3 regions of the Venatorbacter sp. C2-1 genome follow, and region 2 is predicted to be linked to each of the others. Evidence: predicted binding sites of a transcription regulator. Region 2 holds the regulator's gene; each other region holds the start of a gene.

Region 1 (10,309 bases), 1.9 Mb from region 2:
GTTCCTTTGCTGGATATTGTGCAGGCAATTGAACCCCATATTGCCGCTTATGCACCGGATACGGTACTGACCCATTCTGCCGCCGATCTTAATGCTGATCACCGCCGGGCACTGGAGGCAACGCTGACAGCTTGCCGGCCTTTACCCGATCATCCGGTGCGGCGAATTGCCAGCTTCGAGGTGGTGAGCGCAACCGGCTGGAATCCGGCCAGTGCTGCTTTTAATCCCAATTGCTATATCGCGCTGAGTGAGCAGGACTGGAATAAAAAACAGGAAGCTCTGCAATGTTACGATGCGGAAATGCGGGCTTATCCTCATTATCGTTCCTATCAGGCGATCGATGCACTGGCGCAGATGCGCGGAGCCAGTGCGGGGGTTGAGCGGGCAGAGGCATTAACTATTTTACGTTGGCTGGAGAACTGAGTATGACGGATCAAAAAACTATCTGCCCGGTGTGTGCCGGCGAACAGTCAGAAACTCTGTTAACACTGAAAAAATTTCCGGTGTATCAGCATCCGGTTCCGGTCGGTGCAACACTGCAGCCACCTTTTGAGGTCGATATTGAATATGGATTATGCCGTGATTGCGGTCAGGCTTATCAGCGGCATTATGATAAATCTGTGCTGGAAAACCTGTATAAACAGCATTACTACACGCCACGACCAGGCCATATAGGAACAAAATTTACTCAGGATTTTGTCGGCTTTTTCAAGGAATGTGTCGCCGGGCAGGAGCAACGCTTTCAGAGCGTGCTGGAAATCGGTTGTTCTGCTGCAGAGGTGCTGAGTGAGATTCGCACACTGTATCCGCAGATGGAGTATCTGGGCATCGAGCCAAATGATGAAACACGGGAACAAGCCGAGGGGCAGGGGTTCTGCGTTTATAACAGTTTTTTCAACCGCTCATTTGCAGAAGCACTGGGGCGGAAAGTGGATATTATTTACAGCCGCCATGTGATCGAACACGTCTTTGACTTCGATGATTATATCGCTGCAGCATCCATGCTGTTGAATCCCGACGGGGCAATGTTTATTGAAACTCCGGGTCTGGATTGGGCAATCGAACATGAAAGCCGGGCGCCTTTTCATGTTGAACATGTAAGTCTGTTTTGCAAGCATTCGCTGCAGGTTCTGCTGGCCCGGCATGGCTGGTTTATTCAGAAATATCAGGTTTCCGATGTTGGTAACCTGATTGCATTCTGTACCCGTGACCGTGAGCAGGCACTGAGTTTTTCGGTACCAGAGAATATTGGTCATTTTCAGCAGGGTATTGATGCGCAGAAGCAACGGCTGGCTGAGCAGATTTCCGGACGGAAGATTGCAATGTGGGGAGCGGGTGCCGGCGGCCGGGCATTAATGAGTTTTCTGGATTTTGTCCCGGACGTTATTCTTGATGGTAACCCGAATAAATCAGAAAGAATTTTTGCCGGTTATGAACAATGCCGGATTCAGCCGGCCGAAGAATGGATTGCTCAGAATAAAGACGACGCCAGCCAGTGGATTATGGTGGTCGCGTCGTCCTTCTATGATGAAATTGCACAGTCATTACAGGCTTATGGCTGGCATGGCGATGCAACTTATCCTTATCGTTATTAATACTTATGCTGGAATAGTTCAGCTGTGAACCATAGCCCGGTGGCTATGGTTCATATTCCGGACAATCCGGGTCATCAATCGCAGTATGAATCCATGGATCTGAGTCGTTAAATTCTTTGCTGACGACGTTGTGCACATGATCCGGTACGGTATTAATAAAGTGACGGAAATTGGTTTCCCAGCGCTCTATATATTCCGCCATTTTTTCCGGTGAATTCTGCAGTTTAAGGGCAACAGAGGCACCGGCATGCAGGTAATGCCATATGGCTCCGCGGATTAAGAACTGCAGAGCACCATAGCGGCTCAGGCCAAAGGACAGATACTGACCGACGATATGCAGATTCTGATAATGCTGTGTCAGGGTTTTCTGGCCACTGCCCATCATATTCAGAATATCATCGGCGATCTTTCTCAGATTACTTTCCAGTTCATCAGTCCGTTGCTGCAGGAATTCCGGTGAAAAGACAGCTCTTTTTCTGTCTGACATAAGCTGAAGATCGTTTTCCTTTTTCGCTGCCGATGACTCCATCAGCGAACAGAATCGGGATTGCTCCATGTACTCAGCGTTTTCGATTTTTGCACCATTAGCGCAGTTATAAACTTCAATCGTTCTGTTTTTCAGGAAATAACTGATGTCTGATTCAAGCCGGCGTCTGGAGGCGTTATAAATCATGGTTGTCTGCATTGGTAAGCCATCAACCGATTCAATCTCAATCAGATCCTGCTGCTGGTAATTGGTGGATTGCTTCACCAGATCAGAGCGCTGCTCACTGTAATAAATCGAATTCTTGGAGTGGTGTGAACCGGCATTACGGAAACCGTAGTCCGTACCAAACAGGAATACCTGTTGGTGGTTCAGGTGATAGCAGATAGCCAGCGCGGCGTTAGTGCAGGTCGGGGTTGTGCCACGGATCTGGTCGGTTAAGTCTTTGCTCAGCTCGTGAATGGCGGTGGAGTCTTTGGTAAAAAGCATTACCCTGCCAAACATCGGCGGAATTTTCGGCGTTGTCTGCGCCGAGCAGATCAGGGTGATGTCCTGCAGATATTCCGGATCATTAATTTCACTGATCACCCGGAAAGGCTCATAGTGGGATTCAATCTCGATATGGAAATCCGGCTTAATGCCCTGTTTGTATAATGCACGCAGTGCTGTCCCGGCCGAATAGAGCACGGCTTTGCCCTGATATTTGCGGATATCTTCGATGCGGTCATCGAGGGATGGCCCCGAACCTATGATAAAAGCCGGGCAGTTCATGGCTTGTTTATCGGCCAGTGGCAGCAGTTCGTTCCCTGCGCGGAAATTATGCAGGGCGTTATTCATCTGATTGATTTCGTCGTCGTAATAACCCCAGAGCGAGAGATACACTTTCAGATCTTTCTGGATTTTTTTGATGACCTTGCGGTACTTATCCTGATTGCGGTGATTATATAAATAGGTACACAGAGAAAAGCTGGGCGGATGATCAATCAGCTGATTCCAGAGCACCGCATACTGATCGGTGGCCAGCTTAAAGTCACCAATGACCAGCTGGATGGATTTTCCGCGCTCGCTGAATTTCAGGAAAATGGCTTCCCAGTCGATGCAGTACAGAGAGGTGACAAATTCTTCCGGATCGGTTTCGTAAATAATCAGGGCGAGTATTTCCCGCCGGTTGACCAGCTCTTCTATATGGAAACCGGCGCCAATCCCCATGATGGCCACCAGAGCGAGGAAGTCCGGGATCTGGTAATCCTCGCTCTGATCAACCTGTGTGTCCTGGTACAGGCGGGTGATTGAGCGGGAGAAATAGCGTTGTGCCTTAAAGGCGTTCGCGCCATGGGGCCTGAGACCATGGATGGCATTACCCGGAGCGACGATAGTGTTGAACTGTTCGGCCTCTTGCCGGGCGAACGCTCTGGCATCACCGTTATAAAAGTAAGCATTACCGCTGTGAATATCGACCCGGCCATGATCGTCCATATCCAGCGTCAGCTTCCGCAGGGGCGTGTTCTGCGCCAGATTGTAGAGATAGGGGTAGTGCTGCTGCAGGTAAGCGATGTTCTTGTTGAATCTGATTTCGGCAGGGTGCGTCATAAAAGCCTCTCTTTTCATTGAACAAAGCAATATACATGCCTGTGAAGCCCTGGGAGCCATCGTTCCGGGAGTGATGTGTCGCTGTTTTTATTCTGGCTGATTTTTTGTCGTTTTTTTGACATTCAGAATAATTTCCAATGGTTTCAAGCGTTTAAGTGTTCTGTGTTTGTTGGAATTGTGTCGTGATATTGGCGCAAAAAAAATTCTAAAGATCCTGCCGGGTGTGCCGTTAAAAGGTATGACAAAGACAGAGGGAGTGCAGCAACGTTGCTACTACAGCACAGCGCTGGCTCTGTAACGCAGGTACAGGAGAAACACCATGCCTCAAATTATTAATACCAACATTGCCTCTATTAACGCGCAGCGCAATCTGGATAAATCCCAGTCTGCCAACCAACAGGCTCTGCAACGTTTATCTTCTGGTCTGCGTATTAACAGTGCCAAAGATGACGCCGCGGGTCTGGCGATTTCTACCCGTTTCACATCTCAGATCAAAGGTCTGAATGTGGCCGTGCGTAACGCCGGTGACGGTATCGCACTGGCTCAGACGGCTGAAGGTGCGCTGGGTTCTATGAACGACAACCTGCAGCGTATCCGTGAACTGGCGGTACAGTCTGCTAACGCCACCAACTCCGACGTTGACCGTGAAGCTCTTCAGGCTGAGGTTGATCAGCTGGTTGCTGAAATTTCACGTACTGCTGATGAAACCGACTTCAACGGCCGTAAACTGCTGGACGGTTCTTTCAAAGCAACCTTCCAGATCGGTGCTAACGCTGGTCAGACTGTGGACGTATCCATTGCCGAACTGACGGCCAGCAAGCTGGGTTCCAGCAAAGAAAGCGGTATCAGTGCCATCGGTACTGACAACGCGCTGGCTAACGGCGACCTGATCATTAACGGTGTAGCGATTACCGCTTCCCGTGCAGAAGACGATTCTGCTTCCACCAGTGGTGCGGATGCTTCCGCTATCTCCAAAGCGGCTGCAGTAAACCGTCACTCCGCAGAGACCGGTGTGTCTGCGCAGGTGAATGAAAACACTGTTTCCGGTTCTGAAATGACGGCTTCTGCTGCCAGCGGAACCATCAGCCTGAACGGTGTGAACATTGATATTCAAACCTCTAACGATGGCTCTACTACCCGTGCCTCGGTACTGGAAGCGATTAACGCTGTGTCTGATCAGACCGGTGTTGTTGCGGTTGATACCGGCTTCGATAAAGGTGGTGTGCAGCTGGTTGCCGCTGATGGCCGTAACGTTGACATCAACCTGGGCACTCTGAGTGCCGCTCAGACTGGTCTGGCTGCTACCGGCGTGTACGAAGGTGGTTTCACTCTGATCGCCGATGGTGACGTGAAAGAAATCGTGATCGAAGGTGGTAACGGTACCGGTAACGGCGACCTGTCCAATGCTGGTCTGGTTGCAGGTACTTATGAATCAGGTCAGGCCAGTGTGGTCAGCGATGCCCAGACTCAGGATATCTCTGCCGCGAACGCAACCCCTGCCGGTACTTTCGTCAGTGTTGCCAGCGCAGCAGCATCCGGTTTCGATACCACCACTTCTATTGGCTATGAAGTAACCGTTAACGGTGCTACTTCCATCGGTACTATGGCCAGTGGTGGTTTCGTGAACAACCTGGCAGCAGCCATCTCCAATGTGGCCGGTGTGACCGCTTATGAAAGCGTCAAACTGACTGTCACTATGGCAACTACCGCGACAGCCATTGAGCTGGGTACCGGTACCAGTGGTGCGATGATCAGCTTCACTGCGGGTTCAACCGCAACCGTTGCTGCACAGAATGCTGCTGATGCAATCAACGCCCGTGACTTCTCTGCTGAGAATCTGGATGTAAGCGCTACCGTAAACTCTGCCGGTGCACTGGTTCTGGATGTGAAGAACTTCTCCACAACCACAGCAGGCTCTGCGGGTCTGGTGGTATTCGATACTTCAGGCGCGATTGGTAACGTAGCGGTGGGCACTAACGCTGCTGCTGCATTCCAGGCTTCCGGTACTAACAATATTGTACAGGGCTCTCTGGCCTTCCAGTCTGACGACGGTACTAAAGTGACTGTTGCTCTGTCTGATCCGGATGATGCCGGCCAGTTACTGGCATCAGGCACCACCAGTGTGACCACTGCTTATGATGGTGTGAATGGTCTGAAAGACGGTGACCTGACCATTAACGGCGTCAGTATCAAAGCTGCAGAAACCAGCGAAGATAAGGCGAGTGCCGAGTTTGCATCTGACGGTTCCCGTATCCTGTCGTCCAACAAAACCTTGTCCGGTATCGCTGTCGCCGCCGCGATCAATGAAGTATCGGATGAGACTGGTGTGCAGGCGACTGTGAATCCAACCGAAGTTGTTGGTGGTACTGCGGTGACCCAGGCAGAGGCGAATGCCTTCGAGAATGGTGATCAGGCTGGTATCTACATCAACGGTGTGTCTCTTGGTTCGGTAACCCTGCAGACTGATTCCGGCGGTAACATTGATTACGCTAAATCCCGTGCTGATGCGATTGCACTGATCAATCAGAGCGCAGGTCAGACCGGTGTTACTGCAATCGATAACGGTGAGTCTATCTCTCTGACCGCTGCCGATGGCCGCAACATCTCGATCGCGATTGATGATAAGTCTGGTTCTTCATCTTCAATCGGTCGTGTATTCGGTCTGGACTCTGCGGTAGAGGGTATCGGTGAAGCGACCTTTGGTCAGGGTGGTACAAGTACTAAGTCTTCTGTTGAAGCAGATACTTACGAAACTACTTACTCAACCGTGAAACTGACTTCTGCGAAAGAAATTGAAGTCAACGTCGGCAGCAACGGTAATACCGAGCTTGAAGCTCTGGGCTTCAACACCGGTACTTACGGTGGTGGCGAAAACGGTCAGTTCCTGACAGAGATCGATATTTCGACCTTCGAAGGTGCGACTGCTGCGATCACTGCGATCGACAACGCGATTGGTCAGGTGGCCAGCCAGCGTGCCGACCTCGGTGCGATCCAGAACCGTATGAGCTCTACTGTAAGTAACCTGCAGGTGACCTCTGAGAACCTGAACTCCGCGAACTCACGGATTCAGGATGCGGACTTCGCGGCTGAAACCGCCGAGCTGTCCCGTACTCAGGTACTGCAGCAGGCAGGTATCTCGGTTCTGGCTCAGGCGAACGCTGCCGGTCAGCAGGTTCTGTCTCTTCTGGGATAATAGCGGACTGATGGGGAAGGCCAGCCTTCCCCAGGCTGCTTAACCAAGAACCTGAGAGGTGACTTATGAACGAGCTGAAATTGAATGTGGTAGACCATACAGCTGTATCACCCTCAGCTACAGCCGGAAAGAAAGCTTACGCCAAGGCGGCAAGTGATCCGGTTGCAGGTTCCGATAGCGGCAAGTCTTTGCCGGTTGGAACTGAGAAAGTTGCGGAACTGAATAAGGACCAGGTCAGAGAAGCAATTTCCCGTATCAATGAGTATGTACAGCAAACTGAAAGAACACTGGATTTCCAGTTGGACGAAGATAGCGGCAAGACCATTATCCGCGTCTATGACCGGGCGTCATCGGAACTGATCCGACAGATTCCCAGTGAGCTGGCTCTGGAACTGGCGCAGAAATTGAATGATGAAGAACCATCTTTATTGTTCAGCGCACAAGTTTAGGTGATCAGTGTATGGGTTAGGTAAACAACCCTTCAGAAAACCCTGCATTGGCCGATAAAGCCAGTACAGGGTTTTTTGTTTCAGGGCCATCTACGCTTGATACAGACCGGATGGTTCGGTAACACGGGGGAACAGGTATGGCGTCCATAGAATCACTGGGATTAGGGTCTGGAGTTCTGACCACTGATCTGGTGGAAAAAATCATCAGTGCAGAGAAAGAAGCGACCTCGCTGCGTCTGGATAGCCGTCAGCAGCTGGTGGAAGCCAAAATCACCGCCTATGGTGAAATTCAGTCGATGATGGCGAAGGTACAGTCTGCGGCCAACAGCTTATCCAGCCCGAGTCTGGTAAGTTCAACCACGGCGACTTCGTCTGATGAAGATATTCTGACCGCAACAACTTCCAGTCTGTCTGAGCCGGGCACTTATAACGTCGAAGTGCTGAACACGGCTAAATCCCATTCCCTGGCAACACAAACCTACAGCAGCTTTGACGAAATTATTGGCACCGGAAAACTGGTATTCACCTTTGGTGATATCACCTATGGCGCCGGCGGAAATTTTGTCAGCCAGGACCTGAATCCGGATCGTCTCGGCAAAACCATTACCATTGACGACTCCAACCGCACCCTCAGTGGTATCCGCGACGCGATCAATAATGCCGATATGGGTGTAACCGCCAGTATCATCAACGATGGAAGCGGCTATCGTCTGCTGATGACCTCGGAAGAAACTGGGGCTGAAAATGCCATGCGTATTGTCGCGCTGGACGAGTCTGGCGCCATGCTCAGTGGCGGGCTGGGAGCGCTGGCATTTAATGAAAACCAGAACACTGCTGCCAATATGAGCCAGACCAGCCGCGGCGAAGACGCGCAGCTGAATGTTAACGGCCTGACCATTACCCGCAGCAGTAACTCCGTAGATGAAGTGATTAAAGGGGTGACCCTTAATCTTAAAAATGCCGATGTCGGTAAAAACATAAGCGTTACAGTCAGTGCCGATACCGATAAGCTGGCCGAAAGTATTCAGGGCTTTGTCGATGCCTATAACGAGCTGAAAAGCTTTGTCGATGATCTGTCCGGTTATGATGCTGATAAACGACAGGCGGGGCTGTTGCTGGGGGATTCGACAATTCGCAGCATGATGTCGCAGATCCGCGCCATGATCAGTGAGCCCATTGTTGGCTTAACCGGTAAATACCGTTCGCTGACTGAGCTTGGGGTTGATACTAACCGGGATAATGACTACCAGCTGGATTTTAATACCACCAAATTCAAAAAAGCGATGGCCGAAGACCGGGCGTCTATTGTGGGCCTGCTGGCTAAATCCGGTACCACCACCGACAGCCAGATTACCTACGTTAACGACTCTATCAATACCAAGCCAGGCACCTATGACGTCAACATTACTCAGTTAGCGAGTCAGGCTAAATACGTTGGTGGATCACTGTCTTCGCTGGATTTTTCTTCACCGGTTGTGATTGACGAAAGCAACGATAATTTCCGTATTAACGTAAATGGCCAGACAGCCAGTATTGAACTTACCCATGGCAGTTACAGCTCTGGTGAGGATCTGGCTAAGCAATTGGCGCTGCAGATTAACAGCAGTGAAACCCTGTCTAAATATGGGCACAGTGTTTCTGTTGATTACAGTGCCACGGATAAAAATTTTTCCATTACCTCAAACAAATACGGCTCTGAGTCGCAGGTGTATTTTGCGGCTGTCGATCCTAATCTGGCCAACACACTGGGCTTTAATAAGCTCGGTCAGGGGACCTATAAAGGCGTCGAACTGACCACACTGAATGCCGAAGCTTTTAATGGCAAAGGCGCCACGACTCAGATCGGCAATACGTCAGTGTCAGCCAGTACCGGAATCAATTTTTCGGTCAGCAACGCCACCTTTTCTCTTGATGTTGATGGAAATGGTCCGGTAGCAGTGGTGGTTAATCAGAATGCCAATGGCCAGGATCTGAATGGTGACGGGGTATTTGGTGACAGAAAAGATACCCTGCAGGCTATCCAGACTGCCATCGATGCAACCGCTCTGAATGGTCAGGTAACGGCGTCGTTTGATGATAACGGTTATCTGATTTTTGAGACCGTTGCTGAGGGCACTGCACGCAGTATTGAGCTGACAGCTGTTGGCAGTAATACCACGGATGTACAGCTGGGTCTTAATGGTACTCAGGGCGTACAGACTAACGGTAAAGATCCGGGCCTGACCTTTGGCTCACCGGTTGAATTTAATGTACAGGTCGATGGGATCGAAAGTGCTACCAAGGTTTCTGTGCCGGCCGGTACCTATGCGACAGGCGATGCCTTAGCAGCAGAAATTCAGAATCAGTTAAATATTACGCTGGCCGGTGATGCTAATTTTGCCGGTGCGGTTAAAGGTGCGGAAACCGCAACGGCAACCCGTGATATCAGCACCAATATTGATTTTTCCACAACTAATGCCGGCTTTCGTCTGAATGTGTCGGGTGTGGAAAAAGATGTGCTGGTTAACAGCGATTCCGGTGACAATATCGTGGATATTCAGACCGCACTGGATAATGCTTTTGGTGCTGGAGTGGTCAGTGCCAGTCTGGATGGAACCGGGCTGAAATTAACTACGGTAGCAACCGGGCACGAAGAATATATTGAAGTTGTCAGCGACGGCCGCGGCGCGCAAAGCAGCAGCTTTGCTGATATTTCTGCCGGTATTGATTTCAGTGGCGGGCAGAATGCAACCTTCACCCTGACGCTGGATGGCGTCGATATCAATGTGGATGTAAACGGCGATGGCACAACCGGCAGTAATAATGCCGACTCCAATCTGATCGTTATCCAGCAGGCGCTGGATACTGCACTGGCTGCGACCGGGCAATTTGCTGCCGGAGATGTGAAAGCCCGTGTTGATGGCAGTGGCCAGCTGTACTTTGAAACCCAGAGTAAAGACGGTGTTAAAACCGCGGCGACCTTTGGCTCCGGAGCTGCTCTGGAAATTAAAAATCTGGG
Region 2 (10,309 bases):
CGATGCCGCTTTCTTGCTGCACGGTAACCTTGAGCATGAACATCCTGACAACAGCCTGACCACTCAGCTGTATCTGGAAGTGGAAGGTGCCGAACTGAAATACATGCCGGACTGGCCAGCGCTGCGCGCTATTAAAGGCCGGCTGATGATGGATGCGCCGGCACTGGACGTATGGCTGGAGCAGGGCCGAACCCTTGGCGGCGAGCTGGTACCGCATTCCGGCCGGGTGCGTTTACGTCCGGGACGTGATGGTCACACCGAACTGTCGGTGGCCGGTCGTCTGCGCGGAGACAGTGGCGACGCATTACGTTATTTCACCGAAACGCCATTACAGGGCGTGGTGAACAATGCCTTTGATCACTGGCAGGCCAATGGTCCGATGACGGCCAATATGCTGCTGGAAATGCCGCTGGGCTCTGAGCACACCGAACCCGAGATCAAACTGGACGTGGAGCTGAGCGATAACCAGCTGCGTCTGGACGACCTCAATATTGATCTGGCAAACCTCAAAGGCCGGCTGCGTTACAACAGCCAGGTAGGTCTGCTGTCCGACTGGCTCGAAGGCGATGTGTTTGGCGGTCACTTTAATGCCGGTATCGAATCGGTCGGTCGCCCCGGTGGCTTCGATATGGTGCTGAGTGCCAATGGTGATGCCCGCTGGGATCGTTTTAAACAGTGGATGCCACTGTTTTTGCTGGACCCGGTCAGTGGCGCTCTGGACTACAACGCCCGTCTGACCGTTGGCGCGCAGGGTGTGGTGTTTAATTTCAATTCCGATCTGCAGGGCACGGCTATTGATCTGCCTTATCCGTTAGGTAAAACAGCCGATAGTGCTGCACGGCCGATGGAGGTGCGGGTCGAGCCCGGCACAGAAACCCGGATCAACCTCAACTACGATAACCTGTTGCGTGCTGCACTGGCGCTGGATGCTGATGGCCTGAACCGGGGGCAGGTGTACCTTGGCGGCTCGGAACCTTTCCTGCCGAGTGATAAAGGCGTGGTGGTTCGTGGCCAGCTGAGTGAATCCATTGTTGCCGCAGACTGGTGGGACACCTGGCAGCATCTGTCCAGCCTGCTGGCAGCAGAAAGCAAGGCGCAGAAAGCTGGTGCCACAGTCAAAAGTGAGGCAACTGCACACAGTAATAATCCGCTGCGCAGTATTAATCTGACGCTGGGTGGCGTGGATGCCTGGGGAACAGCGATGGGGCCAACCCATATCATTGCTGCCCAGCAGTGGGATGAATGGGATTTTGACGTCGACAGCACGCTGGTGAAAGGCAAGATCCGCATGTTGCCGGGCAATGAGCCGATTCAGCTGGCGCTGGACTATATTCATTTGCCGCAAAGTGAAGAGGAGCCGGGAAACCTGGCAACACTGGATGGCAGCCAGGATGAAGTGACAGTGGTTGCTGACAAGCCTGATCCGCTGGCCGCACTCAATCCGGCGGATTTCCCGCCGATGGATATGGATCTTGCAGAGCTTTATGTCGGCAGCCGTAACTTTGGTCGCTGGAAACTCAGCAGCCGGCCACAGACTGATGGTATGCAGATCACCCTGCACGACAGTGATATGAAAGGTATGGCCTTTACCGGGGATGTGTACTGGCTGAAGCAGGGTGACCAGCATCAGACCCGCCTCGATACGTTGCAGATCAGCAGTAACGACATTGGCCGGGTGCAGCGCGCTTTCCGTCAGGAAGCCGCGATTGAAGGTAAGGATATGCGCTCGACCCTGCAGCTGAACTGGCAGGGCTCGCCACTGGCTTACAACAACAAAACTCTCAATGGTCTGGCCAGTTTCCGTGTGAAAGACGGCAATATGGCTGCCGAAGGTGCCGGAGCGTTAAAAGCCTTTGGTGCGCTGAACTTTAATTCGGTCGCCCGCCGCCTGAAGCTCGACTTCTCCGATCTGTATCAGTCCGGGGTGGCCTTCGACACACTGAAAGGCAAAGCGCGGATTGAAAATGGTCTGCTGACCCTGACCGAGCCGCTGAGCATGGACGGCCCGGGTGGTAAATTCCTGACCTCAGGCAGCACCGATCTGAAGACCCAGACACTGGATATGAAGCTGGCGGTGACCTTCCCGGTATCCAGTACGCTGCCGATGGTGGCGCTGCTGGCCGGTCTGGCACCACCGGTAGCGGCCTCGATTTATGTTACCGAGAAGCTGATCGGTGACGAGCTGGCACGCTTCACCAGTGCCAGTTACGACCTGAAAGGCACCTGGGAAAAACCGGATCTGAAGATCAATCAGGCCTTTGACGATAAGGTCGACGGTAAGAAGAGCCGCAGCCTGCTGGAACGCTTCAAGAGTATTTTCTATATCTTCGGCGGAGGCGATGACGACTGATGGCTAACGTCGCGGTGATTCAGTTCAGCAGCCAGCCACAGATTGAACACAATCTGGCACAGGCCTATGACCTGCTGCAGCAGGCCGCGGCACAGGGTGCGGTGCTGGCGTTACTGCCGGAAATGTTCCTCACGCTGGATGGTAAGCAGTACAACGCCATTGCCGCTGATCCGCAGTATGTGCAGCGTCTGGCCGGCTGGGCGCAGGAGCTGAAACTCTGGCTGGTGGCCGGTGCCGTGCCGATGCCATGCCCGGACGGAGATCCGCGGGTGCGTTCGGCCTGTCTGGTGTTTAACAGCAAAGGCGAACAGGTTGCCCGCTACGACAAGATTCATCTGTTTGATGTCGATGTTGGCGATGCCCACGGCAGTTACCGTGAATCAGAACGCTTTGCACCCGGGGATGAGGTGGTGCTGGTGGATACACCGGCCGGTCGTCTGGGGCTGGTGATCTGTTACGACCTGCGCTTTCCGGGGTTGTTTCAGCGTCTGCGCGAACAGGGGGCGGAGCTGATTTCTGTACCCGCGGCCTTTACCTACACCACCGGCGCCGCGCACTGGCAAACACTGCTGCGTGCCCGCGCGATTGAAACCCAGTGCTATGTGCTGGCCGCAAACCAGTGCGGCTGGCATGACGATAAACGCCGTACTTATGGTCACTCACAGATTATTGATGCCTGGGGAGCGGTGCTGACCGAGCTGGAGGAAGAGGCCGGAGTGGCGCTGGCGGAGATTGATCTGGCGCAGCTGGCGGAGGTACGCAAAAAAATGCCGGTGACTCAGCACCGGCGTTTCTGAACGGATGGCAGCTAGTCGGCCATCTGCTCCTTGATAAACTGAAACAGTTTTTTGTACGAACTGCCGGGCTTCGGTGGTTCGCTGCTCATTTCTTTCTGGGCGTTACGCACCAGATTACGCAGTTGCTGGCGGTCCACTGCCGGAAACTCTTCGATAAAAGCATTCAGCCCGTTGCTGTCGCTGACCAGACGGTTACGCCACAATTCCTGCTGGCGGATGCGGCGGCCGTAGGCTTCGCTGGACGGATCAAACAGGTCGAGTTTTGCCTGAATCGCATCCCGGTCTTCATCACCAACCAGACGGCCAATGTACTGCATATGGCGGCGCTTGGCTTCGTGCTGCTTCAGTCTGGCGTTTTCCACCAGAGCGTTGTACAGGGTTTCGCTGATCGGCAGCTCTTTCCACTTGGTGGCATTCAGCTCAGTCAGACGTTTGCCCAGTTCTTGCCAGCGCTCTGCTTCGCGCTTCATTTCGGACTTACTGACGTATTCGATCTCGTCGTCCGGGTAATCAGATTCGTTCATCAGGGGTACTTTAATGCAGGTTACAGATAGAACAGGGTAGCTAACCCCAGGAAAGATAGAAAGCCGATCACGTCGGTGACGGTGGTCAGCACCACGCTGCCAGCCAGGGCGGGATCGATGCCACGGGCCTTGAGCAGCAGTGGCAGACTGGCGCCGGCCATGGCAGCGACCATCAGATTGATGATAATGGCCGCGCCGATAATCAGGGCTATCGCCGGGTCGCGGAACCAGGCGTATGTAATTAAGGCGATAACCACAGCCCAGAGCACGCCATTAATGGCGGCGACCATAATTTCGCGGTTAAACAGCCAGCGGAAGTTACTGCCGCTGAGATGACCAAGTGCCTGGCCACGGATAACCAGAGTCAGCACCTGACTGCCGGCGATACCGCCCATGCTGGCGACAATCGGCATTAAAACAGCAAGAGCCACAACCTGCTCGATGGTTTTATCAAACAGGCCGATCACCGCAGAGGCGGCCAGTGCGGTGAGCAGATTAATGCCCAGCCAGACAGCGCGGCGGCGGCTGGTTTTCAGTGTCGGGGCGAAGGTATCTTCTTCGTCATCCAGACCGGCCATACTCATCAGCGAGTGGTCCGCGGTTTCGCGGATAACGTCAACCACGTCATCGATGGTGATACGGCCAAGCAGCATACCGGCGGCGTCAACCACCGGTGCCGATACCAGATCGTGGCGTTCAAACAGTTTGGCAACTTCGCTCTCGTGCTGGGTTGCCTGAATCACCCGCGCGTCGGTGCTCATCACCTCACGCACGGTTTGTTGCGGGTCGCTGACCAGCAGTTTGCTGATCGCCAGCGTGCCGATAAATTCGTTCTGGCGGTTAACCACCAACAGGTTATCGGTCATGGCGGGCAGGGATTTGTGGCGGCGCAGGTAGCGCAGTACAACCTCAAGGGTGATATCCGGACGGATGGTCACGGTATCGGTGTTCATCAGACCACCGGCGCTGTCTTCCGGATAGCCCAGTACGGCCTCAAGACGGGCGCGGTCCTGGTGGTCCATCGACTCCAGAACTTCCTGAGTTACACGCTCAGGCAGCTGCTGCAGCATGTCGGCCACGTCATCGGTGTCGAGGTCGGCGGTCAGGTCGACAACTTCTTCGGCACTCATGTCGCTCAGGAAGTGGCTTTGCAGCTCCTCGCTGAGGTTCTGCATGACCTCGCCTTCGAGTTCCTTATCGACCAGTTCCCACAGCAGCTTACGGGCTTTAGGCGGAGAAGATTCGATCAGGTGGGCGATATCAACCGGTGCCAGACCCGAATTCAGGATGCGACGCACCTGCGCCAGCGCACCACTTTCCAGCGCGGCGGTCAGGCTGTGTAACTTGGCTTTAGCCTTTTCGGTCTGCTGTGCCATGCGTCGGTTCGGTCCAGGGGATGGTTGAATGCTCAGATTCTAGCCTGATTAGGCCTCTGATACCACGAAACTACTCGCAGAATTGCGCGTAGAAGATTGTTTTGCCGGGCTATTCTTCTTCGTCAAAACGCCGGTTAATAAGATCAATCAGGGCTGCCAGTGCGTGTTCAGCATCCTGGCCTTCAGCATGGATATGTATGTTGGTGCCTTTGCTGGCGGCCAGCATCATCACCGCCATAATGCTCTTACCGTCGACCATGCGGTCGGGGTAACCGACTTTGATCTGGCAGGAATAAGCAGCGGCGGTGGAAACCAGCTTGGCGGCTGCGCGGGCGTGCAGGCCCAGCTTATTGATGATGGTGATTTCGGTGCTGGTCATCCGTATCAGTCCTGATGAATGTCGGCACTGCCCAGCTCGCGGTGGCGGACCTGAACATTGCTGTAATGATGACAGAATTCTGCCTTAAGTTGCTCTGCCAGGTAAACGGAGCGGTGCTGCCCGCCGGTGCAGCCGATGGCAATGGTCATATAGCTGCGGTTGGCATCGACAAAGGCAGGCAGCCAGCGCTGAATAAACCCGCTGATGTCCTGCTGCATTTGTCCGACCTGAGGCTCCCGGGCAAGGAAATCAATGATTGCCGGGTCGCGCCCGGTAAAGGCGCGCAGTGCCGGGTCCCAGTAAGGGTTGGGCAGGTTGCGGACATCGAATACATAATCGGCATCAATCGGGATGCCATGCTTGAAGCCGAAAGATTCAAACAGAATGGCGATGTCGGTGCTGGTTTTATCCGCCACCCGCAATTTAATCAGGCTGCGCAGCTCATGCACAGACATGCTGGTGGTATCCAGCGTCAGATCGGCAAGGTTGGCGATAGGCTCCAGCAGCAGGCGCTCTTTATCGATGGCTTCGGCCAGAGATGTGCTTTTACTGGTTAGTGGGTGCTTACGCCGGGTGGAGCTGAAGCGCTGCAGCAGCACTTCTTCGCTGGCGTCGAGATAGACGACATCCAGCTGGTATTCTTCGCTGGGTAGCTGGTGCAGTACATCGTGGATATTGTCGAAGGCATGGGGCAGGTTGCGGGCGTCAACACTGACGGCGACTTTGGCCAGTTTTTCTTCGCTTTCGGTCTGGCGGGCCAGCGCTGGCAACAAAGCGACCGGCAGGTTATCAATGCAGTAGAAGCCCAGATCTTCCAGTACGTGCAGAGCACTGGATTTTCCTGAGCCGGACCGGCCGCTGATCACCACTAAACGCATTGCTGTGCTCCTCCATTGCCCGTTGGGCTGATGTCAGCCCGGTTGTCCGCTCAGCGCCCGCTGATAAAACCGTTGCGCATCCGGCGCTTTGCGCAGTGCCTCGCGGTAGGCCGGCTCGCTGAAGTTGCGTGCCAGCATCGCCAGAACCTGCAGGTGCTGTTCAGTAGCTTCTTCGGGAACCAGCAGAGCAAACACCAGATCGACCGGCTTGCGGTCAATGGCGTCGTAATCCACCGGCTCCACCAGACGCAGCAGTACGCCCATCGCCTGGTCGCACTGCTTCAGCCGGCAGTGGGGAATGGCAATACCTTCGCCAATCCCGGTGCTGCCGAGGCGTTCACGGCTGAGTAATCGCTCGTAAATATCGTCGGCAGAGCTGTCGCTGAGTTGTTCTGCGATAAAACCTGCCAGGTACTCCAGTAATTTCTTTTTACTGGAAACCGGAGCATCTATCAGACTGCGTTCCGGTGTGAGGATATCCTCGATGCGAATGTCCATTAATCAGCCTTGTCCGTGTTGCCGCGCCACCAGTTTTTCTTTGTGTTTCAGTACCTGACGGTCGAGCTTGTCGGTCATCTGATCGATTGCAGCATACATATCATCGTGCTCAGCGCTGGCGTGCAGGTCGGCACCGCTGACGTGAATAGTCGCTTCAGCAATCATGCGCTCTTTAATAACGGTCAGGGTTACCTGGCCGTTGGTAATGTTGTCAAAGTGGCGTCCCAGCTTGGACATTTTTTCGTCTACGTACGCTTGCAGAGATTCGGTAACGTCAACGTGGTGACCGCTGATATTAATCTTCATGTCCAGACTCCTTGTTGCTGGCTTGTTGTTTTTTAAATCAATTGTTTACGTTCGTTCGAAGGCGGAATCATCATAGCCTCACGGTATTTGGCTACCGTGCGCCGTGCCACCTGAATGCCTTTTTCACCCAACACTGCGGCGATTTTGTTGTCGCTCAGCGGTTTGCGGGCATTTTCTTCAGCAATCAGTTTTTTAATCATGGCACGGATTGCGGTGGAGGAACATTCGCCGCCGCCATCGGTACTGACATGGCTGGAGAAAAAGTACTTCAGCTCGAAGATTCCGCGTGGCGTGTGCATGTATTTCTGGGTGGTTACCCGGGAAATGGTGGATTCATGCATACCAACGGCTTCGGCAATATCGTGCAGCACCAGCGGCTTCATTGCTTCTTCGCCCTGTTCGAAGAATTCAATCTGATATTCGACGATTTTGGTGGCTACTTTCAGCAGGGTTTCGTTGCGGCTTTGCAGACTTTTGATAAACCAGCGCGCTTCCTGCAGGTGGTCGCGCAAGAAGGCGTTGTCGGTGCTGTTATCGGAACGGCGTACCAGTGAGGCGTAATCGGCGTTAACGCGCAGCTTGGGGGCGATATCCGGATTCAGCTCAACCCGCCATTCGTCGCGGATATTGCGTACCAGCACATCGGGCACCACATATTCGGCCTGCTCGGCGCTGATGCCGGCACCTGGTTTGGGATTCAGTTCTTTAATCAGCCGCAGTACGGCTTTGAGGTCGTCTTCGCGCAATTTGGTTTTGCGCATCAGGGTCGGATAATCCTTGCTGCCGAGCAGTTCGATGTAATCGCGGATGACCATTTTGGCTTCGTTCAGCCAGGGCGTATCGGGTGGCAGTTGCTGCAGTTGCAGCAACAGGCATTCACGCAGGTCGCGGGCAAAAGCACCGGCCGGATCAAACTGCTGCAGGCGGTGGAGGACGGCCATGACTTCGTCTTCTTCGACGTCCAGAGCCGGGTCCATGCTTTCCAGAATGTCTTCGACGGTGGTGTGCAGATAGCCGTCGTCATCCACGCCGTCGATCAGCATCAGGGCGATCTCGCGGTCGGTATCTGACATCGGGGTCAAATTGAGTTGCCACAGCAGATGATCCTGCAGATCTTCGGTGCTGGCGTGGCGCGAGTCGTAATCGAAATCGTCGTCGATGGCGTTACTGCTGCTGCCGGAGGCAACGCTGGCGGTGGTCTGGTAAGTATCTTCCCACTGACTGTCGACCGGCAGGTCGTCGGGCAATTGCTCCTGCGACCACTGTTCATCCAGTTCCGGAGTGTCGTTGTGGCTGTCGTCCTGACTGCTGACTTCGTGGCTGCTGCTGGTGTCGTGATCGCTGTTGCGGGACAGATCGGGCAGGTCATCGTGCTCGTGTTCTTCTACTTCGAGCATCGGGTTGGAATCGAGGGCTTCCTGAATCTCCTGCTGCAGATCGAGGGTAGACAGCTGAAGCAGGCGGATGGCTTGTTGCAACTGAGGGGTCATGGTCAGGTGCTGACCCATCTTTAACTGAAGAGACGCTTTCATAAAAGTTCAGTAATCACTCAGTATCGGCATAGTCTGTGCATTATACGCCAAGCGGTAAACCTTGGAATCTTTTGTGCATCTTCCTTTGCTTTGGATCATCAGCCACTTCCCTGCAGCAGGGCTTGCCATCACAGGCGGAAATCCTCACCCAGGTACACTTTGCGTACCTGCTCGCTGGCCAATACCTGTTCAGCGGTGCCTTCGGCGATGATATGGCCACCCCCGACAATATAGGCTTTCTCACAGATAGCCAGAGTTTCCCTTACGTTGTGGTCCGTAATGAGTACGCCGATGCCACGTGCCTTGAGTTGTCGGATGATGTCCATGATGTCAGCTACAGAAATCGGGTCAACCCCGGCGAACGGCTCATCAAGCAGAATAAAGGACGGCTCAGCCGCCAGCGCGCGGGCAATCTCGACCCGGCGTCGTTCACCACCGGATAAGGCCATGCCCAGACTGCTGCGGATATGCTGAATATGAAACTCATTCAGCAGCTCTTCCAGTTTTTCCAGACGCTGTGCACGGTTGAGGTCTTTGCGGGTTTCGAGAATGGCGAGAATATTATCGGCCACACTTAATTTGCGGAAAATGGAGGCTTCCTGCGGCAGATAGCCAATGCCTTTCTGCGCCCGGCCGTGCATCGGCAGATGACTGATGTCTTCGTCGTCAATTTTGATGCGGCCTTTATCGGCCTGCACCAAATTCACAATCATGTAGAAACAGGTGGTCTTACCGGCCCCGTTGGGTCCCAGCAGGCCAACGATCTGACCGCTTTGCACAGACATGGATACATCTTTTACCACTTCCCGGCCGTTATAGCTTTTCGCCAGGTTTTCGGCTTTCAGGGTCTTCATGGCTGTTCCTGTACTGGCTTGCTGTTATCGGTGGCAGATTCTGCCGGAGCCTGTGGCTGAATTACGACTTTGATTCGTTGTTTTTCGCCATTACCACCAGTCTGGCCGGAGGTACTGGTGCCGCCGCTGGCGCTGACGGTTTCTTTGGTCATGTCATAGAGGATGCGCTCACCACTGAACAGGTTGCCGTCCTGCTGCAGTTGAGCATTGCCCTGAATGTTGACTTCACGTTGCCGGGCAAAGTAATCAATGCGCTGGCCGTGTGCTTTGGTCAGGGGTTTTCCCGGATTGATCTGTTGCTGATAGCGTGCCGGTTTTTTCGCTGTCCCTTCGGCAACGGCTTTTTCCAGTGTGCTATCGGTGCGGATAATCAGCAGGCGCTCCGATTCGATGCGCAGGGTTCCCTGGGTCAGAATCACATTGCCTTCATAAATAACAACGCCAGCCTTGCGGTCGAGCTCAGCGTGGTCAGAGAGAATGACCATTTCCTGCTGCCAGTCGTCGGGTAAGGCATAAGCAGAGGCTGCGCTGCACAGGACAAACAGGCCGGCCAGAAAACGATGATTATTGCGGAACATAGCGGCTATCCACCTGTGATTTGAATTCCATGCGCTGACGCGCGATATCCAGTGTCATACCGGTTGCATTGATATGTGTTTGCGGGCTTGTAATGGTTACCGGCTGATCAGTCTCGGCCAGTTGCTGGCGGCTGTGGTAGGTCAGGATACTGGTTTCGATCAGAATATCGTCCGCAGCGTCGGCCGGATCGAGCGGCCGGATTTCGACCTGGCCTATAAGGCGCAGCGACTGCTCGT
Region 3 (10,309 bases), 1.0 Mb from region 2:
GCATTGCCAAGGGGATGAGCAACAAAGTTATTGCCCGCGAGCTGGATATTTCCGACGGTACGGTCAAGGTTCATGTGAAGCATTTGCTGAAAAAGCTCGGACTGCGCTCCCGTGTGGAAGCGGCGGTCTGGATGGTGAACCAGCAGGGTGAAGATAAGGGGTGAGTATGCAGTCTGTCGCCGATGCTGTTGCCGGGATGCTGGCGGCGACATCCGGATATGCCCTGGGTGAAGAGATTGTCGCTCTGCAGCAACTGGACGGACGCATTCTGGCAAAACCTCTTTATGCACCGGAAACCGTGCCGGCGTTTGATAACTCGGCGATGGATGGCTATGCGCTGCACAGCCGCGATGCAGAGCTGCTCTGCAGCACCGGTTTAACGCTGGCTGGTGCGGCACTGGCGGGGCATCCCTTCCGTGGTGTGCTGCAACCGGGACAGGCGTTACGGATTATGACCGGCGCTGAAATGCCGGCCGGCGCCGATACCGTCATCATGCAGGAAGATGTGCAGGTCGATGTGCAGGCAGATAGCGAGCGTATTGTTTCGCAGGTACCACTCCACCCCGGCAGCCATGTGCGTCATGCCGGCGAAGACATCCGTCGCGGTGAGGTAATGCTGGCCGCCGGACAACGTTTAACTCCGCTGCATATTGGCTTATTAGCCAGCGTCGGTCTGGCGCAGGCTGAGGTCTTCCGTAAATTACGGGTTGCCCTGTTCTCGAGTGGCGATGAATTATGCCAGCCGGGCGACTCCCGCCAGGCACACCAGATTTATGACAGTAATCGCTTTGCTTTACGGGCGATGCTGGAGCGTATGCCGATTGAAATTATCCACTTTGCCTGGCTGCCGGATACCCTTGAGGCCATGCGCTCTGCCATTGCTGCAGCAGCACAGGAAGCCGACGTTATTATCACCAGCGCCGGTGTTTCAGTCGGTGATGCCGATTATACCCGTCAGGTGCTGGATGAACTGGGCGAGGTTAATTTCTGGCGGGTTGCCATGAAGCCGGGGAAACCTTTCGCTTTCGGACGCGTAAAAAACAGCTGGTTTTTTGGTCTGCCGGGCAATCCGGTATCGGCCATCGTAACCCTGGATCAACTGGCTCAGCCGGTATTGCGCCAGTTGTGTGGCGAACGTGTTCAGGCGGCACTGCCGCTGCTGGCAACCGCTGCTGAAGCCTTCAGAAAACAACCGGGAAGGCAGGACTTTCAGCGCATCCGTCTGGACTCTGAAGCGGGTGTTTTAACGGCCTCGCCGTGTGGCAGTCAGGGTTCTGGCCTGTTGCATGGTTTTGCTAATGCTCAGGGGTATGCCGTACTTGAAGCGGAGCGCGGTCATGTCGCGCCGGGCGAGCAGGTTCGTGTAATGCCTTTGGGTACATTATTGAATTAACACCATGAACGACGAACAACTGCTGCGTTACAGCCGGCATATTTTCCTCCCCCAGATTGATATCGATGGCCAGCTGGCCCTGTGTGACAGCCATGTTCTGGTGATTGGTCTGGGCGGTTTGGGCGCGGCCGCTTTACCCTATCTGGCGGCGAGCGGTATCGGGCAGCTGACGCTGGTGGATGATGATCGTGTTGAGCTCAGCAATCTGCCACGCCAGATTATTCATCCGCAGGATCGGGTGGGAATGAGCAAAGCCGAGTCTGCCGCGGCAACCGTGATGCAGCTGAATCATGATGTGCGGGTGCATACCGAAATCCGCCGCGCAGATGCTGCCTGGCTTGAGCAGGTTTTACCGCAGTTTTCTCTGGTGCTGGATTGCACCGACGAGCCTCTGGTCCGTTACGCCCTCAATAAAGCGGCGCTGAAACACCGGATTCCCTGGGTCAGTGCAGCCGCTGTCGCCATGAACGGTCAGCTGACGGTGTTTGATCCGCGCCGGGCCGACAGCCCCTGTTACCGTTGCCTGTATCCGGATGTGCAGCCGGACCAGCGTAATTGCAGTGAGAGTGGCGTGCTGTCGCCTCTGGTAGGAGTTATCGGTACGTTACAGGCGGTGGAAGCCCTGAAGCTGCTGAGCGCGGCTGGTGAGTCTCTGTGTGGGCGGCTGCTGTCGTTTGATGCCCGTGCCAGCCGCTTTCATGAATGGCGGATTACCCGCCGCCCGGACTGTGCCGATTGCGCTGCTCAGTCCTGAGTAAAGCGGTACGGTTTATTTAAGCCCGAGCTTCTGTGCCAGCTTGTGCAGATTACTCGGGTCCATACCCAGAGCCCGTGCGGTTTTGCTCCAGCTGCCTTGCTGTTGCTGCAGTTCGTGCAGAACCAGAGTCTGCTGAAAGTATTTAACAGCTTCTTTCATCTGCATCCCCTGCACCGCTTTCAGTAATGAATCACTGCTGTCTTCGCCTGTTGCGTGTGCATGGTGACGGGAGGTCGGCAGCTCAAGATCCAGTGAACGGCAATCCAGAGTCACAATATCGTGCCGTTGTGCTCCCCGGCTCAGCGCTTTGATGGCTGCACGGCTGATAACATGCTCCAGCTCACGGATATTGCCGGGCCATGGATAGGTCTGCAGTGCTGCCTCGGCATCGGCCGATAAGCGCAGGCTGCGCAACCCTAAGCGGGTGCGGTTTAATTCCAGAAAATGCCCGGCCAGCAGAGGAATGTCCTGCCCGCGCTCACGCAGGGGAGGAATCGGGATAGGATAAACAGACAGGCGATGATACAGATCGGCCCGGAATGCGCCTTCGGTAATCTGCTCTTTCAGGTTGCGGTTGGTCGCAGCCAGAATACGGACATCCACATGGCGGGTCTTATCGCTGCCCAGTCTTTGTATTTCACCATTCTGCAAAACCCTCAGCAGTTTGGCCTGTACCGGCAGCGGTAATTCACCGACCTCATCAAGAAAGAGTGTGCTCTTATCTGCGGTTTCAAACCGCCCGGCGCGGTCACTGGTAGCACCGGAAAATGCGCCTTTAACATGGCCGAATAATTCACTTTCAGCGAGGTGTTCCGGCAGTGCCGCACAGTTGATGTATACCATTGGCCGTGCGGCGCGTGCTGACAGCCGGTGTGTGTAGCTGGCAAAGATTTCTTTACCAACACCGGTTTCTCCCAGCAGCAGTACCGGCAGGTCGGAGGCCGCAACCACTTCAAGTTCTTTTTTAATCTGACGGATGGCACTGCTGTTGCCAATAATTTCATTGTCGGCTTCGGTGCCAATGGCGATATTGCCGGCACCATCCAGCCGGACACGGCGCAGACCGCGTATTTCTTCTTCCAGCATGCTGATACGGATGGCCGTTTCCAGTACCGGGCGATAGCTGTCCAGCTCGTCAATGCGGCTCTGATCAAAGGTGCCCGGAGTCAGAGAGTCGAGGGTCAGGGCGCCCCAGCGCTCACCGTTCAGCCAGAGGCTGGTTCCCATGCAGTCATGCACCGGCAATGCTTCCCCCGGCTGAGTCTCCAGCAGGCCATCATAGGGATCGGGTAACGGGCTGTCTGGCGGAAAGCGCAGGGCATGGCTGGTGGTCATAACGGCCGACAGGCGTGGGTGCTGAGCCAGACTGAATTTACGGCCATGCGCTTCGGTAACCAGACCGGAGACGGCGACAGGCCGCAGATATTCACCCTGCAGGCGCAGCAGAGCGACAGCGCCACAGTTAAAGCTGGTGCGGATACTTTTAACGATATGGTCAAAGCGTTCGCCGGCCGGCATATCTTTGATGAGTTCCGTAAGCAGCTGTTGTCCGGGCATGAGAGGTCTCTGTGTTGGTATGTGCTTGGTGGTATTTACCAAAGTGTAGATTTTACAGGGAATATCCGGGTTATTTATACCCACCCTCTGTTGACCGGCAGCAAGTATGCGCTCTGGCGGCTGGCCTGCATCTTGCTGATCACTTCTGTTGAATCAAAACCTTTATATATCAGGAGAGTTTATGGAAATTCTGAATCGTTCTCTGAGTGATATTGCCACAACCATTCCCGGTGCTTCTGCTTTGTTACGTCAGCTGGATATTAATTTCTGCAATCAGGGCATGGTGAGCTTGCAGCAGGCACTGGAACATAAGGGACTTGATCCGGAAGAGGTGGCGGCCGGTCTGGCTGAACTTGAAATGACCGAACACCATCATGATGATCCCGCCATTGATTGGGGCAAAGAACCCCGCATGAAACTGATCGGTCACATCCTGGAGCGTTACCATGCCCGCCATCGTGAGCAGTTACCGGAGCTGATCTTCCTGGCTGCCAAAGTTGAACGGGTGCACAGCGATTCCGCCAACTGTCCGTCCGGACTGGCTGATCTGTTGCGCGATATGAGTCATGAGCTGGAAAGCCATATGATGAAAGAGGAGCAGATCCTGTTTCCGATGCTGGCCGGGGGAATTTATCCGAATGGCCCGATTAATGTGATGCAGGATGAGCACCTGGAACATCTGGAAGCCATTAACCGCTTGTGCAGTCTGACCAATAATATGAAAGTTCCGGCCGGTGCCTGTAACAGCTGGCGCTCGCTGTATCTGGGCCTGCAGACGCTGGTGGACGATCTTATGCGGCACATTACGCTGGAAAATTATTTTCTGTTTGTACCACCTAAAGCAACGTCTTCAGACTGCTGCGGCAGCTGCCAGTAATATAAAACCTGCGAGGGGCCGGTGCGAGCTGGCCCAGTCTTCGTACGGATTGCTCAGTGATTTAAGAAACGCCTTTATTGTTCACATCAGGTTTCCGCATAACAATAACTGATAGCGGCGGTATATCGTTGTATATTTACCCCTGTTACTGAATTTCCGGAAAACTTCAGGAGTTATCATGCAGAAAAAAATCCGTATCGGCATTCTGACGGTCAGCGACAGAGCCAGTGCCGGTATTTATGAAGATATTTCGGGTCAGGCTATCCGTGAAACATTAACGGAATATTTATCCGGTGAGTGGGAAGCGGTTTATCGTCTGATCGCCGATGAGCGTCCACAGATTGAAGAAACACTGTGTGAGCTGGTGGATGAGGAAAAATGCTGTCTGGTAATTACTACCGGAGGAACAGGGCCCGCTCTGCGTGATGTGACGCCGGAGGCAACCGAGGCGGTCTGTGATCGTATGATGCCGGGGTTCGGTGAGCTGATGCGTATGGAGTCTCTGAAGTATGTGCCTACCGCCATTCTTTCACGGCAGACTGCCGGACTCAGAAAACAATCATTAATTATTAATCTGCCGGGCAAGCCGAAAGCAATACGCCAGTGTCTGGATGCGGTATTTCCCGCTGTACCTTACTGTATTGATCTTATGGATGGGCCCTATCTGGAATGTAATCCGGAGGTCATCAGTATTTTCCGTCCGGCGAGCTGATTATTTTCTGTTTTTTGTGCCGGCATAGCAGCTTTTTATTTATTTTCAGAAGCTGCCTGCCGGCATCCGGACAGGCCTGGATTATTGCTCGTTATCTTCTGGCTGTTTATTGGCGGCTTTACGAAAATCCCGGATCGCACCACCAATATCACCTCCCAGAGAGCGCAGCCGTTTACTGCCAAATAATACGATTACAATCAGCAGTACGATCAGTAACTGCCATGGACTTATTCCCATAATACGTACCGCCTTAATGGTGCATGCTGTGATCTTCGGAATGGTTTTCGCCCATCATTTGCTGATGCTGCAGCAGGGCTTCTTTCAGCTGCTCGAATGTCATCACGCTGGTTTGTCTGTCAGAGGCAAACAATGCTGCACTTTCCTTATTGGCAAAGCTGGCGATTGGCGTGCCCATTGAGCCTGCCATATCGGGGGCTACAACGTAAAACGCCTGCATGGCATTAATCAGATGTGCATCATCCGGTCTGTTCCAGTCGCTGCGGCTCATATCGTGAACGTATAACGTCATTTGCTGAACCTGATTTTCAGGCTGTAACCACCAGTGCAGCATCTCGGCGGATGAGCAGAATTTTCTGGTTGCACCATTGCCCGATATCGCTTCGCCTTTGGGACCGGGAAAGCGGGTGATGGCCATGCCGCACACGTGGCATTCATCTGACGAGTGAAAGGCTACCGGTGAATGTGTGGTGGTTTCGCTGTTGGTTGGCTGGCTGCAGCCTGCCAGTAATGCGCTGAATATCAGGGCAGCAACAGAAATGATGGAGTGTACTTTTTTCATGAACTTATCCTTTATAACGTTAAATCGCACGACGACGTAAGGCGAAATGAGCAATACCCAGGCTGGCAATCAACCAGATAAATAATGAGAACCACAATCCCGGATTTGTGATGGGCAAATCCCGCCCCAAAGCCATAACACCATTCATAGCGCTGCCGTCGCCAAGACCGGACAGATTTATTTGCCGGAATATATCGGTGGGATTAAGCAGTAAAAGCCATGGCAGAAGGTCAGGGTTGAGCTGCCCTTTACTGAAGACCAGCAGTGCCAGCAGACTGAGATCAAACACCAGCACAAACAGAAACCACACGCCAAGAGCGAGGCCGGCCGCGGTCGATTTTTCGCTGGCTTTGCTGCTGAGAAAATAAGCCAAAGCAAGGAATACCCAGCCCAGTAACGTGGCTGAAAAAATAAACCGTGAGAACGATTGAATCAGAAGCCAGATATCCAGATCGCTGACCAATAATGCAATGGCGACGGCGGCACTGCCAAAACCAATAGAGGTGGCGAGCGCAAGAATCAGCCCGTGACCGATAAATTTCCCCAGCAGTAACTGCCCGCGACTGAGCGGGTAGGTCAGCAATAACAACAGGGTTCCGCCTTCTTCTTCACCCACGATGGCATCGTAAGCAAGCAGCAGAGCAATCAGCGGAACCAGAAATGTTGCCAGGCTGGCCAGACTGGCAATGGTTGCCGGAATGGAACTGAAACCCACCTGGCCGGCGGCGGCTGAGCCAAGCCAGGCAATGCCCGCAGCGAGAATGGCAAACAGCAGACTGATGGCCAGCAGCCAGCGGTTACGCAGGCCATCATTCAGCTCTTTAATGGCGATATTCCAGACTTGCATCATTGCGATTTCTCCTGTGCCGGAACGACCGCAAAATGGCGGTACAGATCGTCGAGGGACGGCGGGCTGACCTCCAGATCGGCGGCTTCGCTGCTGTTTATCAGGGTGTTAAGTAACTCCCGGCGGGCGCCGTTGTGCGTTAAAACTTCGAGAGCATCGCGGCCAATACAGCGGGAATCGAAGCCGAGGCCGGATAACCGGGTTTGCCAGTGCTCCGGTTCCGAGAGGCTGCCAAGGCGAATGCGCGTAGGCAGTGCTACCTGACGGCGTAATTCACTCAGGGTACCGACAGCCTGTAACTGACCACCGGCAAGAATGGCGGCGCGGCTGATATAAGGTTCAACACCGGGTAACACGTGAGAGCAGAGAATAATGCCGGTACCGTTCTGACGCAGCTCGTTCAGTAATTGATAAAGTTCCTGCGTGGCTACCGGGTCCAGACCGACGGTCGGCTCGTCCAGTAATAACAGACGTGGATTTGCCAGCAGCGCCTGAGCCAGACCCAACCGCTGACGCATACCTTTGGAATAGGTTTTTACTTTACGTGTAGCGGCATGGGTCAGCCCGACTTTTTCCAGTAATTCTCCGATCTGATGATGAGCTGCACCTTTCAGGCGGGCAAAATAAGTCAGTGTTTCCTCTCCGCTTAATTGCGGATAAAACATAACGTTTTCCGGCAGATAACCAAGCCGCTTACGGACTTCGGTATGATCCGGAGTATTGCCAAATACCTGAACATGGCCGCTGCCGGGCGCGAGCAGGCCGAGGATCATTTTCATGGTGGTTGTTTTGCCGGCACCGTTATGGCCGAACAAACCAAGTACTTCACCTTCTGCCAGATGCAGAGAAAGGTTTTTTATAACCTCCATCCGGCCATAAGCAAGACTGACATTCTGCAGTTCTACCAGGTTCATTTTAAGGGGCCTCTGTCAGCGGTGGGCGCATCAGGGGAAAGCTGTCCCGTACGCCGGGGGATTTAACGACCGGAAACGCTTGCTGTACCCAGCGCAGTAATTCAATGGCCGGGCTGTTCAGTAATAAACGCATTTGTGGATAAAGCCACAGTAAGCGGTCGATATTGTCGTTTGGTTCGTAAATCAGATCGCCGATGTCATCGACATTCCGGTCCCAGCCAAGATAATCGCTCCAGTAATTTCCGCGGCCATTTTCAGACCACTCCTGAGTTCGGGTTGCGACATATTTAACTTGCTGTTGATTAGCGATAAAGGCATTGCCAAAGATTTTATTGTCTTCAGAGCCGGCGGTAAGGTGAATACCCATCACGCTGTCGGCAAAGTAGTTGTGGCTGATGGTGTTGAATACGGAGTTGTAGATAAACAAGGCTTTGCCTTCAGCTCCCTGAATCATACTGTCGCCGGTGCTGCCGCTGATCACCCCCTGCACTCTGTTGTTGCTGATGGTGGAGTAGGTGATGTAGTTCATCAGAATGCCGTAGTTCTGATCGTCTTCAGACAGATTATTGCGTACATCCAGATTACGGCTCTGCATCAGGGCATAACCGGTGCGGGTGCGGCGGGTTGTGTTGTTATGCACCACATTGTTATTGGAAAACATATAGTGAATTCCGTAGCGCAGGTCTTCCAGCACGTTACCGGTCAGCGTGTTGTGGTTGGAGGTGTCGATGTAGATGCCATCCCGGGTGTGGCGGATAACGTTGTCGGTCACACTGGCCTGACGGACAGAAAACAGATGAATGCCATTGCCACGGTCCTGTGAGCGCACAGTGTCATCGCCGCTGATCTGATTGCCGTGGATTTCAATATGCTGGCTGGTATCGGCCCAGATGCCGAATCCGGCCCCTTGCAGATGATTATTCAGCAGACGTACATGGTCGGCCCGGGCAGCAACAAATATGGCTGAATCCAGATCGGTGAGGTTACGTCCCCAGTTAATAATATGGCAGCCTTCAAGGCTGACTTCGGCGGCGGTAATTTTCACCGCATGGCCCTGCGCCCCGGCGTCGATGACAGCGTTGGCTGCACAGCGGATGTGGCCGGGCTGATCAATCAGAAAATTCCCCTGATAGTGACCGGCGGGTAAAACCAGAATATCCCCCTGCGGTTGCAGCGGTAATGACTGGTACTGGGCCTGCGCACCGGCACTGGCCAGCAGCAGTAAAAAAAAGACAGAAAGGATCATAATGTCCCGCAGTTGTGGAGGGGCGGCGGGCATCACGGCCCGCCGCCAGCCGATCAGGCTGGTTCAACCAGCATTCGACCTACCATCTCCATATGCAGAGCATGGCAGAACCAGTTGCAGTAGTACCAGTGCATACCCACTTTGTCGGCCACAAAGGTAACTGACGCAGTTTGCTGTGGGCTGATTTCCATGGAGACACCATGGTTCACCATACAGAAACCGTGGGTAACGTCTTCGATCTGGTCCAGATTGGTGATGATTACGGTAACCTCATCGCCCTGTTTTACCTTGAACTCGTTAATGCCATAGGCTGGCGCTACCGAGGTCATGTAAACCCGGACTTTATTACCATCACGGATAACCTTGTTGTCGGTTTCCAGATTGATTCCATCCTTTTTCGCCATGGCGGTGGTGCCGGCAAAGAAAGGATCATCCCGTTTCCAGATTTTCCGGGTACGGATCTGATCACGGCGTGCCATGGTGCAGTCATGCGGTTCTGCGAAGGTTGGGCCATCGTGCACCAGTTTCATTTCTTCACCGGAGATATCGATCAGCTGATCGTTTTCCGGGTGCAGTGGGCCAACCTGCAGGAAGCGGTCTTTGGAGAACTTGCACAAAGCAACCAGCCACTGGCCATCAGCTTCGCTGGTTTCGCACAGCGAGGCATGAATGTGACCAGGCTGATACTGCACATCCAGTTTCTGCTTGATGTAGTTAACCTTTTCACCTTTATAGGCACGTACCGCATCGGCCATATTCCACTTCACGACCTGACTGTCGATAAACAGTGTGGTGTAGGCATTGCCACGACCATCGAAGGTAGTGTGCAGCGGTCCAAGGCCCAGTTCCGGTTCTGCAGCAATGGTGTCACGCGGATCTTTGATTTTGCCGTTAAACAGGTCAGGCAGTTTAGCAATTTCGATCATGGATACAGTTGGTGACAGCTTGCCGTTGGCAATAAAGTACTTGCCATCGGATGAGGTGTTACAGCCATGCGGGTTTTTCGGCACAGGAATATAACGGGTAAACTGGCTGTCTTTTTCGCCTTTTTTACGGCCATCCAGCACCGGTACTTTAGAGTCGCCCAGAGTGGTGAATTTACCGGCTTTAACCGCTTTTTCTGCAGCCTGGATATCAAATACCACAACCCAGTCACGTTCATTACGCATCATGCCGCCCAGATCATAGGCTTTTTCTGAGTTGTAAC

Evidence for each region. Region 2 encodes sigma-54, which starts transcription at its own class of promoters, with help from an activator protein. Its sites were predicted from a motif close to TGGCACNNNNNTTGCTNT; they were not measured.
Region 1: MT343_RS13645 (motility associated factor glycosyltransferase family protein) is a predicted target of sigma-54. The motif match lies at 3,693-3,710, and genes of this name have one in related genera.
Region 3: ytfE (iron-sulfur cluster repair protein YtfE) is a predicted target of sigma-54. The motif match lies at 3,829-3,846, and genes of this name have one in related genera.

Annotation. Positions count from the first base shown of each region.
Region 1 is NZ_CP094879.1:3,036,742-3,047,050, reverse strand. Features, by position in the region: gene MT343_RS13655 (PIG-L deacetylase family protein) at 1-423, shown strand, start outside; gene MT343_RS13650 (class I SAM-dependent methyltransferase) at 426-1,595, shown strand; gene MT343_RS13645 (motility associated factor glycosyltransferase family protein) at 1,639-3,669, opposite strand; gene MT343_RS13640 (flagellin N-terminal helical domain-containing protein) at 3,989-6,862, shown strand; gene MT343_RS13635 (flagellar protein FlaG) at 6,928-7,311, shown strand; gene fliD (flagellar filament capping protein FliD) at 7,449-10,309, shown strand, end outside.
Region 2 is NZ_CP094879.1:649,406-659,714, forward strand. Features, by position in the region: gene MT343_RS02850 (YhdP family protein) at 1-2,350, shown strand, start outside; gene MT343_RS02855 (carbon-nitrogen hydrolase family protein) at 2,350-3,147, shown strand; gene yjgA (ribosome biogenesis factor YjgA) at 3,159-3,671, opposite strand; gene mgtE (magnesium transporter) at 3,692-5,047, opposite strand; gene MT343_RS02870 (HPr family phosphocarrier protein) at 5,157-5,426, opposite strand; gene rapZ (RNase adapter RapZ) at 5,432-6,304, opposite strand; gene ptsN (PTS IIA-like nitrogen regulatory protein PtsN) at 6,338-6,802, opposite strand; gene hpf (ribosome hibernation-promoting factor, HPF/YfiA family) at 6,806-7,108, opposite strand; gene MT343_RS02890 (RNA polymerase factor sigma-54) at 7,141-8,640, opposite strand; gene lptB (LPS export ABC transporter ATP-binding protein) at 8,769-9,494, opposite strand; gene lptA (lipopolysaccharide transport periplasmic protein LptA) at 9,491-10,072, opposite strand; gene lptC (LPS export ABC transporter periplasmic protein LptC) at 10,059-10,309, opposite strand, start outside.
Region 3 is NZ_CP094879.1:3,918,451-3,928,759, reverse strand. Features, by position in the region: gene narL (two-component system response regulator NarL) at 1-164, shown strand, start outside; gene moeA (molybdopterin molybdotransferase MoeA) at 167-1,393, shown strand; gene MT343_RS17685 (HesA/MoeB/ThiF family protein) at 1,398-2,147, shown strand; gene norR (nitric oxide reductase transcriptional regulator NorR) at 2,163-3,707, opposite strand; gene ytfE (iron-sulfur cluster repair protein YtfE) at 3,889-4,584, shown strand; gene mog (molybdopterin adenylyltransferase) at 4,763-5,296, shown strand; gene tatA (twin-arginine translocase TatA/TatE family subunit) at 5,378-5,533, opposite strand; gene MT343_RS17660 (nitrous oxide reductase accessory protein NosL) at 5,547-6,095, opposite strand; gene MT343_RS17655 (ABC transporter permease) at 6,115-6,945, opposite strand; gene MT343_RS17650 (ABC transporter ATP-binding protein) at 6,942-7,856, opposite strand; gene MT343_RS17645 (nitrous oxide reductase family maturation protein NosD) at 7,858-9,102, opposite strand; gene nosZ (TAT-dependent nitrous-oxide reductase) at 9,156-10,309, opposite strand, start outside.